DNA from 3 places in the Shewanella sp. 0m-6 genome. Region 3 is predicted to be linked to each of the others. Evidence: predicted binding sites of a transcription regulator. Region 3 holds the regulator's gene; each other region holds the start of a gene.
The links. Region 3 encodes sigma-54, which starts transcription at its own class of promoters, with help from an activator protein. Its sites were predicted from a motif close to GTTGGCACGNNNNTNGNNT; they were not measured.
Positions count from the first base shown of each region.

Region 1: ACVBJC_RS08800 (YggN family protein) is a predicted target of sigma-54. The motif match lies at 3,054-3,072, and genes of this name have one in related genera.
Region 2: glnA (glutamate--ammonia ligase) is a predicted target of sigma-54. The motif match lies at 3,715-3,733, and genes of this name have one in related genera.

Region 1 is NZ_JBRIMD010000008.1:160,023-166,175, reverse strand. It holds gene ACVBJC_RS08810 (hypothetical protein) at 1-54, opposite strand, end outside; gene ACVBJC_RS08805 (LysR family transcriptional regulator) at 871-1,812, opposite strand; gene ACVBJC_RS08800 (YggN family protein) at 2,179-2,994, opposite strand; gene glsB (glutaminase B) at 3,265-4,179, opposite strand; gene ACVBJC_RS08790 (YggL family protein) at 4,179-4,505, opposite strand; gene trmB (tRNA (guanosine(46)-N7)-methyltransferase TrmB) at 4,556-5,269, opposite strand; gene mutY (A/G-specific adenine glycosylase) at 5,502-6,153, shown strand, end outside.
Region 2 is NZ_JBRIMD010000001.1:278,382-284,534, forward strand. It holds gene ACVBJC_RS01215 (aminotransferase class V-fold PLP-dependent enzyme) at 1-518, shown strand, start outside; gene ACVBJC_RS01220 (hypothetical protein) at 566-871, opposite strand; gene ACVBJC_RS01225 (WD40/YVTN/BNR-like repeat-containing protein) at 1,114-2,121, shown strand; gene glnA (glutamate--ammonia ligase) at 2,222-3,631, opposite strand; gene typA (translational GTPase TypA) at 4,345-6,153, shown strand, end outside.
Region 3 is NZ_JBRIMD010000004.1:196,153-202,305, forward strand. It holds gene mgtE (magnesium transporter) at 1-753, opposite strand, end outside; gene ACVBJC_RS04815 (HPr family phosphocarrier protein) at 850-1,125, opposite strand; gene rapZ (RNase adapter RapZ) at 1,112-1,966, opposite strand; gene ptsN (PTS IIA-like nitrogen regulatory protein PtsN) at 2,174-2,617, opposite strand; gene hpf (ribosome hibernation promoting factor) at 2,620-2,907, opposite strand; gene ACVBJC_RS04835 (RNA polymerase factor sigma-54) at 2,937-4,400, opposite strand; gene lptB (LPS export ABC transporter ATP-binding protein) at 4,537-5,268, opposite strand; gene lptA (lipopolysaccharide transport periplasmic protein LptA) at 5,265-5,804, opposite strand; gene lptC (LPS export ABC transporter periplasmic protein LptC) at 5,875-6,153, opposite strand, start outside.

The sequences.
Region 1 (6,153 bases), on a different contig from region 3:
TGCAGTTCCAAGATCAGCAGAACCCGAAAAAAGTGACTTAATAAATTTATTCAATGTAATACATGTCTCATGAAATAAATGGCTCTACAAAGCATCGAACGATAAAGCTAAGAGAAGATAATATTTTCCAATATTATCTGTAGCTTAAGATAGTTTCACTTCAAGTATCAAGCGCTTTATACCAATCTGGGCCGTAACTAAACTCGAGGCCGAAATATGCTTGGTCATTAACCCTGCAAGCAAATTCGGCTAACAATGGCTTCTATACCCAGGCCACCAGCAGATGCCGATGATGATAAGGCTCGCTAAACTCATCTCCTCGGTTATAAACAGTAGCACGGTTCACCTGCCAGCCCAGTAAGCAGACTGCTCACGACTTTCATTATTCACCAGACTGAAATGATTCAAAAGTGAAAGACCTTGATATAGAACGAACTTCAAACTGTTTCAAATGCAGAACAAGGGAAGGTATTTAAGCTTTGGTACAGCCCAAAAAGAAAAATACCCCGGCTATAAATAACCGGGGTAAACCAAACTAGGTGATGGTTTTAAGGCTGACATTGTTTTAGTTCTTAAACCGTCTGTCAGCATTGATGCAAAATGCTTTTAGCTGCTCTGTATAGCGCAATAGAGAGGGGTCATTCTCGATTACACTATAGGACTCAGAACTTTTGAATCAACTGCCTGCAATTGTATTAAAACGAGAACAAACTTCAACTGAAATGATTTTAAGTTGTTTAGCCAAGGCTAAATTCAGCTTGACTAAACAATGTACAGCAGGGATTAAGTGATTGAATAAAAGGCACTTAAGAACTCACTACATTAGCAAGATTTCACACTGTTCAAAATATAAAACAATGTTTCTCCATTTTACTTACGTTTTGCATACAATTCTTTTAAAGGCGCATCCCAATATGGCGGTGTACCGATATGATCTTTTATAAAATCAATAAAGGCACTGACCTTTGGTGCTAAGTGTTTACGTCTTGGGTAAACCGCTTGTAATGGCAAATGATGAGTCAACTGCCAGTCTTCAAGAATTGGCACCAGAGTCCCCTTTTCCAGCTCATCTTCAAGCAGATAGCTTGCTAGATAAACCACACCGAGTCCGCTTACCGCCGCCGACTTTAATGCTGGGGCATTATCGACTCTGAAATTACCTGTTACGCCAATCTCACAGTAATCATCACCTTGCTTAAATTGCCAGATACTGTGCTCATGCCATTCACCTTGATATACCAAGCAGTTATGGTCTACTAACTGCTCTGGGCGGCTAGGTACACCATGCTTCTCTACATATGATGGCGACGCGGCTAACAAGAACTGACATTTCATCAGTGGTCTTGCAACCATCCCAAGTGGCAATTGCTCTGACATCGTAAGTAGTAGGTCTAAACCTTCACTAACCACGTCGACTTTATGGTCAAGTAAGCTAACTTGAAGTTCGAGCTCTGGATGCTTAGCCATAAACTCTGGCAAAGCAGGGATGATGTGCATGGTACCGAATGACTGAGAAATACCCACTTTCAATACGCCTCGGGTAGCATCATTAAGATTATGAACGCTAGCAACAGCTTGGTCGGCATCTCTTAATAACTCTTCTCCTTGGGCATACAATAGATGGCCCGCCTCAGTTAAACTCAAGCTTCTTGTGGTACGTTGAATCAATTGAACACCAAGCTTATGCTCCAGATCGGCCACTTGGGTACTTACTTTAGACTTTGATATGCCTAACTTTCTCGCCGCAGAGCTAAAACTGCCCGCTCGAGCCACATGGGTAAAAATTGCGATTGGTTCTAAAAGTTCTAACATGTAAATCGCCTTAAGGTGTTTACGACAGTAATAGTACTTCCATCGCTAAGACATGCTGTTTTCTATTAAAAACAATATCTTAAGTGAATATATGTACGCTAGAGTAGAGTTTGTATTATGTAACCAATAGTTGGTTTTTGTTTTTATTTTTAGAAGTATACCAAAAAATCCCCATAACTCATCAAATATGTAGTTTGGGCTAGGTACAAAGGGGATCGGTAGTACAAAAGTCTAGTGAGGCTTTAAATGTAAAAACCCCTGCATAAAGGGGGGATGCAGGGGAGGTTGCAAATCAATCAAGGCAACAGCTTTACTTCATTGTTTTACCAAGCGTATATCTTAGTAACGAGTCCAGTGAAGTAATGTTTACTCAAGCATAGTGGTATTAGAGGATTCAACTAAAGGATAGCTAGCAAGTTCTGGGATCTCGTCACGCAACTGTTGCTCCAGTACCACTAAGGTTTTAAATCTTTCGCATAGCTTTTCGCCACGGGCTTCTAGATCAGCGGCTTGCTGCTCCATCTGCATCTCGATATCATCACCAATGGTTTCCATCTTTTGAGAAAAAGAGTCCATCTTCTGTTCAAAGCTATCACCGTCGCCCGACATCATTTGTGCGCCTAAAGTCATCATCATGCTGCCGAGTGAGTTCTGCACTAACTCTTCCATCTCTTGCTCAAACTCCTCTCCAAAGGCATCTTCTAGTGATGACTCTGTCGAGCCAAGGTAAAACGTATCGCCATGTTGGTACGCTACGCTTTCGATTCGTTGCTCAAGACCTGACATCATTTCGTCAATCTTAGCACCTGCGCTATCACCTAACAGTGGGGTTAACGCAAGACTCACTGCAGAAGAAGCCATTCCAACCGCATCATTAACCAGTTCAATCACCTCAGGTACTTGCGAAGAAACCTCTTGTGAATACTGACTCACTAATGCTTGCTGCTGTTTATTAAGTGACACTTGCTTGCCATTAACAAATAGCTCATCCATTTCGATGCGATACTTTTCATCACCAACCTCACTGACAATCAGTTTCTTAGGCTCTACCGTGACGTCATAATTAAGCGCGACTTCGCACTCTTTATTCATTGACTGGTCGCTATGAGCGGCAACGGTTTGTAGACTCGTTGCTGATAGCAACACGGCTGAGATCCCAACAGAGGTAAGTAGTTTTTTCATCGCATCAATCCTTTATCGCTATAGTCTGTATGATATTATTTTCAATCTTGACGTAAATAAAGCATAGACCATGCCAAACAAGCTAACACCATGTTTTTAAAGGTTATCACTTGAGTTGTATAGAGGTGATACACGCTGCTAAATAATATATTTGGCCAATTAAGCTAACAATTGGCCAAATATCAAAAACAGCTGATGTTGATACTGATGTAGGAACTAATTGTAGAAACTGACTATAGTGACTGGCTGTAGACAATTGACTGAGTAAAACTAAAAAATCGAACGGCCTAAAGTCTGACTCAAGGCTTCTAACACTGCCGTGCCCGCTAAAGAGTTGCCATTGGCATCAAGCTCCGGAGACCAAACACATACAGACATGTCACCAGGGATCACCGCGATAATGCCACCGCCGACACCGCTCTTACCCGGCATACCGACGCGATAAGCGAACTCACCCGCACCGTCATAAAGGCCGGATGTGGCTAATAACGCATTTAACTGCCGATTCTGTACAGGACTAATTAACTGTTTACCAGCAAGGCTTTTACCTGAGTTAGCTAAGTAAAACATAGCACGGGAAAGATCTGCGCAGCTCATGCGAAGTGAGCAATAGTGAAAGTAGCTGTGCAACACAGTATCAACGTCGTTATTAAAATTACCGAATGATTTCATCAAGTAAGCTATCGCGGCGTTTCTTGCGCTGTGTTGATATTCAGATGCGGCAACGATTTTATCGTATCCCACTCTATTGTTTTCACTTAAACCACGAACAATCTCAAGCATACGGTGCTTAGGCGCACCTAAACGACTTTGCAAAAGATCGGCAATAACCAGCGCACCGGCATTGATAAATGGATTTCGCGGTAAGCCTTTTTCCAATTCAACTTGAACTAAAGAGTTAAAAGAATGGCCTGAGGGTTCTTTACCGACTCTCGACCAAATCTCATCTTCTTCATACAGCATTAGCGCCAAGGTAAGACTAAATACCTTAGAAATACTCTGAATTGAAAAGGGCTCGAGATAATCTCCAGCCCCTATAGTGACACCGTCAGAGGTCGTCACTGCAATACCTAACTTATTAGCATCAACTTGGGCAAGGGCTGGAATATAGTCAGCCACTTTACCCTGTCCTAGAAGAGGTCGTACTTTTTCTAGGATCTCTTCAAGTAATGCCAATTCAGGCATTAGCCCCACCAAATATCGTAAAGCTCGCCAATTTCGAGATCAGATACAGGTTGAGCGTCAAAGAATGCTTTAACTGCAGCTCGGTGCTCTTCTGTACACTTGCCGATACCTTGAGTGGCAATAATACCTTCCCACTCTTTGTGTCCACCGCCGTGATAACCTAGGTCGTTAGGTTCAATCACTTCATCGATAAACTGATCAACGATTGCATCAATTTGCTCTTCTGTTACTGACTCATTAAAAATCCAGTTAACGTCAAATCCAAACTCTTGGAACTCATCAACGCGTAATTTCTTACGTAAGCGACGGCTACGGTTTGCTGCCATGGTTGTTCTCCTAGATAGCTTATTTACAGTATATAAATTCGGTTTAGCGCTTAAACACGCTCAAACATAAGATCCCAAACCCCATGACCTAAACGGTGGCCACGCGCTTCGAATTTAGTCAATGGACGATGATCTGGACGTTCAACAACATCACCTGTCGCAGATTGGTTTTTATAACCAGGCGCGGCATTCATCACTTCTAGCATATGTTCGCTGTAGTTTTCCCAATCTGTTGCCAGATGGAATACACCGCCAACCTTAAGTTTCTTGCGGATCAATTCAGCAAATGGTGCTTGAACGATACGGCGCTTATGATGACGAGTTTTATGCCAAGGATCTGGGAAGAACAATTGCACACAAGCCAGACTGCCTTCAGCAATGCTATTTTCAAGTACTTCAATTGCATCATGGTGATAAACACGTAAGTTAGTCACGCCCGCTTCAGCAGCTTCTGCCAAGCATGCACCGACGCCGGGTTTATGCACTTCGATACCGATAAAGTTAAGCTCAGGAGCCGCCTTAGCCATTTCCACCAATGACGCGCCCATGCCAAAGCCGATCTCTAGAACGGTATCTGCTTCACGACCAAATACTTCGACTAAATCAATCGATTCTGGAGTGTAATCTAGGCCCATGATTGGCCATTGCTGCTCCATTGCTTGAGCTTGGCCTTTAGTTAAACGGCCCTCTCTCAATACAAAGCTTCTCACTTTGCGAAGGTATTTACCTTCTTCATTGAATTCAGCGGTTGTTACGTCGCTCATTTTCGCCCTCGCTTAAGACAGCATAATTTAAAAAAGAAAGGCATTATCCAAAGTTCAACCTTCAGTGCAAGCCTTATTGTGGCGAAATTATACCAATAATCTCAGTTTGTGCGAGCAGTGCCTTTGCTTTACAGCTAAATAAGCCATATTTTGCTTACAACTCCAGCCACTTTGCCATAAAAAGCCCTGTGCTTTGCTTGTTTAAACCCTAGGCTAAAGTTACACTGCGCCGATGAAAACTACCGCGCTTTTTTCAACAAGAATTATCGAATGGTACGACAACTTTGGTCGTAAACAACTTCCTTGGCAACTCAATAAAACCCCATATAAAGTATGGATTTCAGAGATCATGCTCCAGCAAACGCAAGTTGCTACGGTTATCCCCTATTTCGAAAAGTTTATCGCACGATTTCCAGATATTGATAGCCTAGCCTGTGCCGAGCAGGACGAAGTGTTGCATCACTGGACTGGACTTGGTTATTACGCGCGCGCCAGAAACCTACATAAAGCCGCACAAATAATGCAGTCTGATTTTAATGGCGAGTTTCCAACTCACTTTGATGATGTTTTGGCATTACCTGGTATTGGTCGTTCAACGGCAGGTGCAGTGCTTTCGCTATCTTTAGGACTCAACTTTGCTATTCTCGACGGTAATGTGAAGCGTGTTTTAGCTCGCCATGGTGCAATCGAAGGCTGGCCAGGTAAAAAACCTGTCGAGCAGCAACTTTGGCAATTAACCGAAATGTTAACCCCAGCTAAAGATATTCAAAAATATAATCAGGCCATGATGGATATTGGTGCAACAGTCTGTACGCGCTCCAAGCCTAACTGCGCCCAATGCCCTGTAGCCATAGACTGTAAAGCCCAGTTAAGTGGCCGGCAGA
Region 2 (6,153 bases), on a different contig from region 3:
ACTTCTTAATCGGCTCAAGTGTTAAGTGGTTATGTGGTGGTCCGGGCGCAGCTTATTTATGGATAAACGCAATGCATATTGAGCACTGCCAGCCAAAAGATGTGGGCTGGTTTAGCCATGAAAATCCGTTTGAGTTTGATATTCACGATTTTCGTTATCACCAAAGCGCACTTAAGTTTTGGGGCGGTACACCTTCGATTGCTCCCTATGCGATAGCGGCGCATAGCATAGGTTACTTTGCCAATATAGGTTCTCATAAGCTTCGTGAGCATAACCAATGGTTAATCGATGTGGTTGCAGAACAGTTTGAGCAGGAGTTTGTATCTCCAAGGCTTGAGGCAAAGCGCAGTGGTACGTTGATTTTAGATTTTGGCGCTAAGCAACAACAGGTGTTAGCAGCATTGCAACAGGCGAATGTGAGCGTGGATCTGCGGAGCCAAGGTATTCGTGTGTCACCGCATATTTATAATGATATGGCCGATATTGAGCGGCTTCTGTCTGTGATAAAAAACGTATAAAAAGAAAAACAGGCCTTAATGTTAAGGCCTGACATGTCACTGTTAACTTATGGTTTTACCGCTCTTAAATGTACTTTGCGGTAATTGAATTCTTGATTGAGCTGACTTAGCTCACCAACTGAAAGCTTGGTCAGTAATGCGCTGCCTTGGTCATCGGTGACAAACTTTTTGGCGGTGCGATTCACAAAATCAACCACGAAAACACTGTCGCTTTGTTGTGATTCTGCGGCTTTTAGTGCTGCTTGGCTTGAGCAATCGTTACATTCTGCAATCGGGCTCATCGCGGCTAGGCTTGTGGTGGAAAGTAGTAGTCCTGCACTTAATAGTGTTACTCGAGTGGCTGTTTTTCTCATAGTAGGTTCCTTATTACTTAAATGGTGATCTTCGTCACACTTTTAATTTAGGCTATCGTGTGGCCAGTGTCCAGCAATACTTGTTATTAACTTGTTGTTTAATCATGCTTTATTTAGCTTAGGCTAATAAACTGATGTTTATGTGAGCGAGCAATAATGGGCTAAATGCTTGCCACCTTTAGGCTTGCCTATTACCTATGATTGGCCGATAGTATTTATGATGCCGTTTTTAAGGAAATTAAATGAAGATATTCATACTGTTACTTAGCTTATGTTGCTTCAGTACCTCATCCATGGATTGGAATGTGCAAACGCTTGGGGCCAATGCCGCTTTGAGAGGTAGCGCCATACTTGATGGGGTTGCTTGGGTTACGGGAACAGATAACCGTGTTTATATCTCCAAAGATCAAGGTAACACCTGGTTAGATGTGTCGGTAAAACATCACCCTTTGACTGACTTTCGCGATATTGAAGTATTCGATGCCAACACTGCCATTGTTATGGGCGCGGGTGAAGGGGGCTTATCTAAGCTGTATATCACCGAAAATCAGGGTTTAAGTTGGCAATTAATATTTGATAATCCAGATGAACTCGGCTTTTTTAATTCAATCGCCTTTTGGGATCGTAATAACGGCTTATTGCTGGGTGATCCGGTTGGTGGTTGCTATGTGATTTTGCGTACAACCGATGGCGGAAAATCTTGGCAGCGAGTGGCGAAAGGTGGGTTACCCAAAATGCTTGATAAAGAGGTCGCGTTTGCCGCTAGCGGTAACACCTTAGTTGTTGGCAAGAGAGGCCGCGCCTGGTTTACTACCGGAGGATATAGTAGCTCAGTCTACCTTACCGCCGATTCAGGCACGCATTGGCGTCGGCATCCAATCGCACTTTATGATGATACTCAAACTGCCGGTGGTTATGCGCTGGCATTTAATCATCTAGATGATCTATTTGTACTGGGAGGCGATTATCAGCAGCGTGATAAGCATGCTGCCAATATGGTGTATAAAAAAGGCTATGTGTGGCATAAAGCCCCCGGCACAACCCCAGGTTTGCGCAGCGCTATGGTGTGCTACGAAGAAACCTGTATTGCCACCGGTAAGCTATCAACCGATATTTCTCATGATCATGGTTATAGTTGGCAGCCACTGCTGATTAACGGTGAGTCTCAGGGATTTTTTACTTTGGCTATCGAGGGCAATACACTAGTTGCTGCAGGGCATAATGGCCGTGTTGCGGTGTATCAGTTTTAAAGATTAGTCATTTACCTGCTAAATAAAAAAGCCCCAAACATGACTGTTTAGGGCTTTAAAGACTAATCACTTACGAGTGGTTAGCGGGTCACTCAGAGGATTACAAGCTGTAGTAAAGCTCGAATTCTACTGGGTGAGTTGTTTGGTTGATGCGCTCAACATCAGCAGACTTAAGGGCGATGTAAGAGTCGATAAAGTCGTTAGTGAATACGTCGCCACGAGTTAGGAACTCACGGTCAGCGTCTAGACACTCAAGTGCATTTTCTAGTGAAGTGGCAACTGTTGGGATTTCTGCTGCTTCTTCAGCTGGAAGATCGTATAGATCTTTATCCATTGCTTCACCTGGGTGGATCTTGTTCTGGATACCGTCAAGGCCAGCCATTAGCATTGCAGAGAACGCTAAGTATGGGTTAGCCACTGGGTCACCAAAACGGATTTCGATACGACGACCTTTTGCACTTGGTACCACTGGGATACGGATAGAAGCAGAGCGGTTAGCTGCTGAGTAAGCAAGCATAACAGGCGCTTCGAAGTGTGGTACAAGACGCTTGTATGAGTTTGTCGATGGGTTAGCAAATGCGTTAATTGCACGCGCATGCTTAATCACACCACCGATGTAGAATAGAGCTGTTTCGCTCAATCCACCGTACTTGTCACCTGCGAACAAGTTAACGCCATCTTTCGCAAGAGACTGATGCACGTGCATACCGCTACCGTTGTCGCCAACGATTGGCTTAGGCATAAATGTCGCTGTCTTGTTGTAAGCGTGGGCCACGTTGTGAACAACATACTTAAGTACCTGAACTTCATCGGCCTTAAGTGTTAGTGAGTTGAAACGTGTCGCGATCTCGTTTTGGCCCGCTGTAGCAACTTCATGGTGATGCGCTTCAACAACTTGACCCATCTCTTCTAGCACTAAACACATAGCACTACGGATGTCTTGTGAAGAGTCTACTGGTGCTACTGGGAAGTAACCACCTTTCACGCCTGGACGGTGACCCTTGTTGCCACCATCGTAGCTAGTACCTGAGTTCCAAGCTGCTTCTTCAGCATCAACCTTGTAGAAACAACCAGACATGTCAGCGCCGAACTTAACATCGTCAAATAGGAAGAATTCTGGCTCAGGACCTACCAATACGGTGTCAGCAATACCTGTTGAACGTAGGTAGTCTTCTGCTTTTTTAGCAATAGAGCGTGGGTCACGGTTGTAACCGGTCATTGTGCCAGGGTTTAGGATGTCACAACGAATGTTAGCAGTAGTTTCTGCCGTGAAAGGGTCAAGTACAAAACTTGCAGGATCTGGCATCAATACCATGTCTGATTCATTAATGCCTTTCCAACCTTGGATTGAAGAACCGTCAAACATTTTACCGTCTTCAAAAAAGTCAGCATCGACTTGGTGAGTTGGAATGGTTACGTGCTGCTCTTTACCTATCGTATCGGTAAAACGTAAATCAACAAACTTAACTTCTAATTCTTTTAGTTGTTGTAAAACTGATTCTGCTGACATTCTAAAGTCTCCGAGTAGGGTAAAGGGGCGTCCCTTTGTTTTATCTTTAATATTTAGCGCTTAATGCGATTCTGGCATTCTTAAAGCGAGACTTATGCCAAATTTGTAACTAACTGATAATTAGGGGTTATAATATTTTTATTCTCGATACCGACATCCTTGTTGCACCGTAATGGTGCGCTGGATGGATCGAGATGGTGCACGCGCTATAACAGTGCAGCCGCTATTTTCCCTGTAATCAACTGTTGGCGTCTCGCTAAAAATCGTTACACAGAATAACTAAGCAATGAGTACTTTTATAGGGGGGAGGTCAAGCAAATAACATTAGATTTTCAATAAGTGTTATTAGGATTAAGGACAGTCATGTTTTTTGTTTTTTTGTGAAGAGAATATCCGTTGTTTTCTAGCGGAATTTGAGGCTTAAAATAGCTTTAAAAGGTGAAAATGATGAATTTAAGGAGGAGTGTTTGTCTAGGATGACCTAATAGTGTCACACAACTAAAGTATAAAAAAGTGTGTAAAAAGCAGACGTTAAGGCAAAAAAAATCAATGCGAAAGAGTTATTTTTAACGATTGGTTAAAAATAATCCTGTGAGATAACGCTGAGCTAGAGTAGAATGTCACGCTTTTTATTGCAACTACTATACTAGATTGGTTTTAGTCGTTGGCAGTAACCCCCCCTATATATTATACCGATGGTAAGAGGTTTAGCCGTGTTAGAGAATTTACGTAACATCGCCATTATTGCACACGTTGACCATGGTAAGACTACCTTGGTTGATAAGTTGCTGGCGCAGTCAGGAACCCTTGAGTCTCGAGGAGAAGCCACTGAGCGGGTGATGGATTCAAATGATCTTGAAAAGGAGCGTGGTATCACGATTCTGGCCAAGAACACTGCCATCAAGTGGAACGATTACCGTATCAACATCGTTGATACCCCAGGTCACGCCGATTTCGGTGGTGAGGTAGAGCGTGTTCTATCTATGGTTGACTCAGTATTACTACTAGTTGACGCTGTGGATGGTCCAATGCCACAGACTCGCTTCGTGACTAAGAAAGCTTTTGCTCAAGGTCTTAAGCCAATCGTTGTTATTAACAAGATTGACCGTCCTGGCGCACGTCCTGATTGGGTTATTGACCAAGTATTTGACTTGTTCGACAACCTAGGCGCTACCGATGAGCAGCTAGATTTCCCAATCGTTTATGCTTCTGCACTAAACGGTTTTGCAACATTAGATCCAGACGAAACTAGCGCAGATATGACGCCACTTTTCGAAACGATCGTTGAAAAAGTTTCTTCACCAGATGCTGATGCTGAAGGTGATTTCCAGATGCAAATCTCTCAAATCGACTACAACTCATACGTGGGTGTTATCGGTATTGGTCGTATCAAGCGTGGTAGTGTTAAGACTAACCAACAAGTTACTGTACTTGGCGCTGACGGCAAGAAACGTAACGGTAAAATCGGCCAGGTATTAGGTTACATGGGTCTAGAGCGTCACGAAGTTACAGATGCTAACGCTGGTGACATCGTTGCGATTACTGGTCTTGGCCAGTTACAGATTTCTGACACAATTTGTGCCCCTACTAACGTAGAAGCATTACCTCCATTGTCTGTTGATGAACCAACACTAACAATGACATTCCAGGTAAACACTTCTCCGTTTGCGGGTAAAGAAGGTAAGTACGTAACTTCACGTAACATCCTTGAGCGTCTACAACAAGAGCTAGTACACAACGTAGCATTGCGCGTTGAAGAAACTGACAGCCCAGATCGTTTCCGCGTATCAGGCCGTGGTGAGCTTCACCTTTCAATCTTGATTGAAAACATGCGTCGTGAAGGTTACGAGCTAGCTGTTTCTCGTCCAGAAGTTATCGTTAAAGAGATCGATGGCGAGATGTGTGAGCCGTTCGAAACACTAACTGTTGACGTTGAAGAAGCGCATCAAGGTGCAGTGATCGAGAAGCTTGGTATCCGTAAGGGTGACATGAAGGACATGCAGTTAGACGGTAAGGGTCGTGTACGTATCGACTTCGTTATCCCTAGCCGTGGTCTAATTGGTTTCCAAACTGAGTTCATGACAGCGACTTCTGGTACTGGTCTTATTTACCATTCATTCGACCATTATGGTCCTTTGAAAGGCGGTGATATTGGTCAACGTGCACGTGGTGTATTGATCTCTAACGCTACTGGTAAAGCACTAACATTCGCACTATTCGGTCTACAAGAGCGTGGTCGTCTGTTTATTACTCACGCATCAGAAGTATACGAAGGTCAAGTAGTTGGTCTTCATGCACGCGCTAACGACCTAACAGTTAACTGTTTGAAAGGTAAGCAGCTAACTAACATGCGTGCATCTGGTACTGACGAAGCACAGGTACTAACTCCGCATATCGAAATGACACTAGAGCAAGCGCTTGAGTTCATCGATGATGACGAATTAGTAGAAGTAACTCCGCTGAACATCCGTGTTCGTAAGCGTTACTTGACTGAAAACGAGCGTAAGCGTCATAACCGTAAG
Region 3 (6,153 bases):
GATGGTAATACGGCCAAGTAGCTTGTTGTCAGCGTCGATAACGGGGGCCGACACCCAGTCATGTCGTTCAAATAGCTGCGCCACTTCGCTGTCAGACATGCCAATAGGGATCCCTTCAAGATCCGATACCATTATTTCACGTACTGAGGCGTTTGGGTCACAGGTCAGCAGATCTGCAATACGTACACCACCTAACACGCTGTCTTGTTTATCGACCACATATAGCATGTCTGTGGCTTGCGGAAGTTCACCGCGGATCCGCAAGTAGCGCAAAATCACGTCGATATTGACGTCTGGCCTTAAGGTAACCGTATCGGTATTCATCAAGCTGCCAGCAGTGTCGTCAGGGTATGACAGCGCTTGTTCGACACGCACGCGATCTTGCTTGGTCATTGACTGCAAAACTTGCTTAAAGATGCTGTCAGGCAGGCTTCGCAAAATATAGGCTAAGTCATCGGTGTCCATGTTTTCGGCGGCTTTTGCAACGCGCTCTGGACTCATCTGAGCAATGAGACTGTCTTTAAGCTCTTCACCGAGTTCGTCGAGGATTTCACCTGTGTGTTCCTGGTCAATCAGTTGCCATAGCACTTGACGAGTACGAGGTGGAGAAGATTCGAGAATAAAAGCAATGTCCGTTGCAGCCATATCCTGCAACATGTTGCGGACGTGGACAAACATACCGTTGCCTAATGCTTGAGTCAGCTGATTGAGACGTTGGTCAGTTGTTTGATTATCTAAGACTTCAATCGGCATAGCTCCCTCACTGGGTCGTTTTAAAGGCGCTTATCATAACGTAACTCAAGAGTATTTATGTGCGGTAGCTAGGAAATTCATTAGGAAAATAACGAATTAATTATCTTCATCAAATCTGGCATCAATTAATTGGCAAATGGCATCGAGCGCTGCTTGGGCGTCTGTCCCGGTTGCAACGAGTTGTACCGTTTTTCCCATTCCTGTTTCTAACATCAATAAGCCTAGTACACTTGTAGCCGAGGCTTGTTTCTCACCTTGAATGATGGTGATCTCAGCATCAAATTCGGAGGCTAAAACAACGAGTTTTGTGGCAGCGCGAGCGTGAAGACCTAGTTTATTGCAGATGGTAACTTCACGTTCAATGGTCGGCATTTTTTAGCTCACGGTGGCGGACTTGTATTTTATGTTTGCCATCTTTGAAGTGAGCAGCAAGGCGCTCAGTGATATAAACCGATCGGTGTTGGCCACCGGTACAGCCAATCGCAATGGTAAGGTAGCTACGGTTGTTACGTTCTAGATCGGGTAACCAAGTTTCGAGTAGATCTTCAATCTGTTTAATAAACAGGTTGACCATTGGGCGTTCATTTAAGAAATCTTGTACTGGTTGGTCGAGCCCAGTCATAGGGCGCAGGTCGGGCTCCCAATGTGGGTTTGGCAAAAATCGTACATCAAACATAAAGTCAGCTTCGGTTGGCATACCATGTTTAAAACCAAACGATTCGAAGTTGATCATCAACTCTTTATCAAGATTGCCAAGTAGGATCTCACGCACCTGATCATTAAGATCGTAAATGTTGAGATTTGAGGTATCGATATAATGATCGACAATGTTGGCTAGCGGCTCTAACAAGCGACCTTCTAGCGCAATGGCCTCTTTAAGCGAAATGTTATCGTGCGATAAAGGGTGCAGACGACGGGTCTCGTTATAACGTTTAAGTAGCACTTCATCGCTTGAGTTAAGGAAAAAGCTTAATAACTCGACCCCATCAGGCAGAAAAGTGAGGTGCTTAACCAGCTCATCTTTCTTTTCTGGCAGGTTACGAATATCGACACTGATGGCGACAAGCTTAGTGTTACCCGATAGCTCTTTGAGTAAGGTCCCCATCATTGGCAAGGGCAGGTTATCGACACAATAATAGCCGAGATCTTCTAGCATTCTTAATAGAACGGACTTACCTGAACCGGAGCGACCTGAGACTAAAACAAGCTTCATCGTATGATTACCTGATAGACATTAAACAAAATGTATGATTTTTGTGGTTATATTGTGTAAGTGTATAGATTAACTTTTTTAAGGCTGAAAGCAAGAAGTTGAGCGGGTGAATAAGAATAAATAATATTGCTGTAATAATTACTTAGGTCTTTAAATCATTTACCTTTTGTGTAAAAAAATAAATAACTTAAAGACCTGAGTAGTTAGCTATTGGGTAATGACTTGGTATAGCTCTGATTCATTGCTGGTCTTTCTCAACTGCTTAACCACCGCTTTATCGTTGAGTTTTTCAGCCATACAAGACAGTGTTGCTAAATGTTGCTCACACTGATCAGATGGCACCAATAAAGCAAATAGAATATCGACAGGCTGCTTATCGAATGAGTCAAATGGGATAGGAACTTCACATTTAACCAATACTGCAACTGGACGTTCTATATTCGACAGCCTTCCATGAGGAATCGCTATACCATTACCTATTCCCGTGCTACCCATTTTCTCTCGTGCCAAGAGACTTTCAAAGATCTCTTGTGAAGAAAGGGTTGGGTACTGGACAGCGGCAATGTCACTGATTAACTCCAGTACTTTTTTCTTACTGCCCGGAGTGGCGCAGGTAGTGCACTCCGGCTGCAGGATGGTACTTAGTTCCATCGTTAGTGTTTAGTCAGCTTCTCTTTGTGTTTAATAACCTGACGATCTAGTTTATCGATCAGGGAGTCTATTGCAGCATACATATCTGCATGTTCCGAAATAGCAAATACTTCCCCTTTTTTAAGGTGAATTTTAGCTTCGGCAATCTGCTGCATTTTTTGTACATTCAAAATAACGTGCACATTATTGATCTGATCGAAATGTCGTTCAAGCTTTGTAAATTTCTCTTCTACATAACCGCGTAGTGAATCGGTGATTTCGATGTGATGTCCTGTCAGGTTGATTTGCATTATCGATCCTCCATGTGCCTAATTTTGAGTTATAAACTCTTACGTTGGTTTGAGGGCGGGATCAGCATCGCTTCTCGATATTTTGCAATCGTACGTCTAGCAACTTTAATCCCTTGTTCAGCCAGAAGCTGGGCCATTTTGCTATCGCTTAACGGTTTCCTCTGGTTTTCAGCTGCGACTAATTTCTTAATAAATGCCCTAATTGCTGTCGATGAGCATTCTCCGCCATCGTCGGTACCCACATGGCTTGAGAAGAAATATTTTAGTTCAAAAATGCCCCTTGGGGTGTGCATGTACTTCTGTGTGGTAACACGTGAAATGGTAGATTCATGCATTTCAACAGCTTCGGCAATGTCATTGAGTACCATAGGTTTCATGGCTTCTTCACCGAACTCAAAAAAGCCTTGCTGGAATTTGACGATACAGTTTGTCACTTTCAATAAGGTGTCGTTGCGGCTTTCCAGGCTCTTTATAAACCACTTAGCTTCTTGCAGGTGGCCACGGATAAATTGACCGTCGGCCTGATTCGTTGTGCTACGCGCCATTGATGCGTAATGCTGATTAACATTAATCTTAGGCATATAGTCAGGATTTAGCTCTACCACCCAGCGACCTTTTTTCTTGCTGACAGACACGTCGGGAATGACGTATTCATCTTTACTGCGTGCAATGGCAAGCCCAGGTCTTGGGTTAAGAGTTTGGATCAGTGTGATCGCCTCACGTAAATCATCCTCTTTGAGTTTTGTTTTACGCATTAACTGCCTAAAATCACGCCCCGCAATAAGGTCTAAATAGTCTTTAATCAGTAATCTTGCATTTTCAATGTGCGGTGTATCTGCGGCATATTGTGCTAGCTGGATAAGTAGGCATTCACTTAAGTTGCGGGCGGCAACACCGATAGGATCAAAATGTTGAATTCGTTTTAAAACGGCTTCGACTTCATCGAGTTCAGTTTCAGGATCGCCCATCGCTTCGAGAATTTCGTCACAGCTCTGGGTTAAATAACCTCGTTCATCGATCGCATCAATAATCGCGGTGGCGATAGCAAGATCGTTATCTGAAAATGGGGTGAGGTTCTTTTGCCACTCAAGATGCTCATATAAGCCTTCGCTAGTCTCGCCTTGGAATGGCATGTCATCTTCACGACTTACGCCTGAGCTAGCATTAGAGGAAACGGTGTAGACTTCATCCCAAGTGGTATCCATAGGCAGGTCATCGGGCATGGAATCTTGGGTGAGGGCTTCGGAGGTGTCAACGCTTGCGCTATCTTGGGTGAGTTCACTATTAGAGTCATTTACAGAGTGATCTTCATCGTTGATCATATCGCCATCTGACTGCTCTTCATCTAGCTCCAGTAACGGATTAGAATCTAATGCTTGTTGGATCTCTTGTTGCAGCTCTAAAGAAGACAGTTGTAACAGGCGAATGGCCTGTTGTAACTGGGGAGTCATAGTGAGCTGTTGACCCATTTTGAGCTGGAGTGACGCTTTCATTTTACCGCTATTCCCTACACTGTAGTTAAACGTTAAAGCTCGTTGAACTGGCGAAGGTTGCTCAAAAACTCAACACGTTGATTTTTTTTGGAAATAATTCCATATTGAGTTTTTCAGCTTCCATACTGTGAATTAACTATAGCCTGAATTGTTCACCTAAGTACACCGCTCGAACCTGTTGGTTGTCCAAGATTTCGGCAGGTGTACCTTCAGCAATCAGATTTCCGTGGCTTACTATGTAAGCACGCTCACAAACGTCCAAAGTTTCGCGAACATTATGATCGGTGATCAGTACGCCCAGACCGCGACTCTTAAGTTGTTCAATAATTTTTTTAATATCGATAACTGAAATGGGGTCAACACCCGCGAACGGCTCATCTAACAAGATAAACTTTGGATTAGCTGCGAGTGCCCGAGCAATTTCTACCCGGCGGCGTTCGCCTCCAGACAATGCCATACCTTGGCTGTCACGAATGTGAGTGATATGAAACTCTTCGAGTAGATGCTCAAGTTGTTCTTCACGTTGCTCGTTATTGATGTCATGACGAGTCTGTAAGACGGCCATGATGTTGTCACGTACTGACAGCTTTCTAAAAATACTGGCTTCCTGAGGTAGGTAACCGATACCTTTACGGGCGCGTAAATGCATAGGATCGAGCGTAAGATCGTCATCATCAATAAAGATCTTACCCTTATCACTCTGTACTAGGCCAACCACCATGTAGAATGTCGTTGTTTTACCTGCACCGTTTGGGCCAAGCAAACCAACAATCTGACCTGTCTTTACGGTTAAGCTAACATCTTGTACGACGGCACGATTTTTATAGCTCTTAGCAAGATTGACCGCTTTTAAGGTGATTTGGTTCATTGCTGTTCCTGCTTTTTCGCTGGCGATTCTGGTTTCTCTTCCTGATAGGTTTCAGGCTGAATAATGGTGATAACTCTGTCATCGCCCTTGCCAGTACTTTCTGCAATAAGCTGTTGCAAACTGATGTTGTATTTAATGCGGTTACCTGTGACCTGGCTACCGTCTTGCGCTAGGGTGGCTTCGCCTACTAAGGTGAGTGTGCGCGTAGCAAGTTCGTAGCGGATCTCTTTTGCGCTAGCCGTTGCCGGGCGTCCATCATCCATTATTTGGGTGTAAGTGGCTGGGTTACCAGTCGCCACAAGCGTTTTACCGCTCTTATCTTCTTTTGAGAAAACCCGTAGCTTATCGGCATTCATCTTGATTGTGCCCTGAGTGACTTCGACAGGCCCAAAAAAGATAACCTGATTATTCTTGATATCAGCTTCTTGGCTAGCGGCCGCAATTTTCACCTCTTGCATCAGGTCATCAACTTTAGCAACAGAGCTGAAACTGAGCAGACAAAATAGGCCTGCAAGGATAGATTGATTGTATTTCATAGCGTCCTTCTACTCAGCTAAAGCGTTTTCTTTAGCTAGTATGAGTGTAAAATTGTTCAATATGTTGGCGTTACTGAGCTTCGTAGATACCTTCTACTTGGCTGATTAGTTTTACGCTCTGGGCATTCAGGTCGGCATATAAGCCTACACCTTGAATGACGAATTCGTTGCCAGTGACGTGGATAATTTCATCTGACGTCATGATCATAGTATTCAAATCAAGATCTAAATAGCTGGTGCTTAACGTCTGTATCGGCTCTTCTGGGCTAATCGAGTCGATAATAACATTGTTTTCTAGCGTTACCTTGCCAGTGACTTTATTCAGGCTGCCTTTATCACTTTTAAGTCG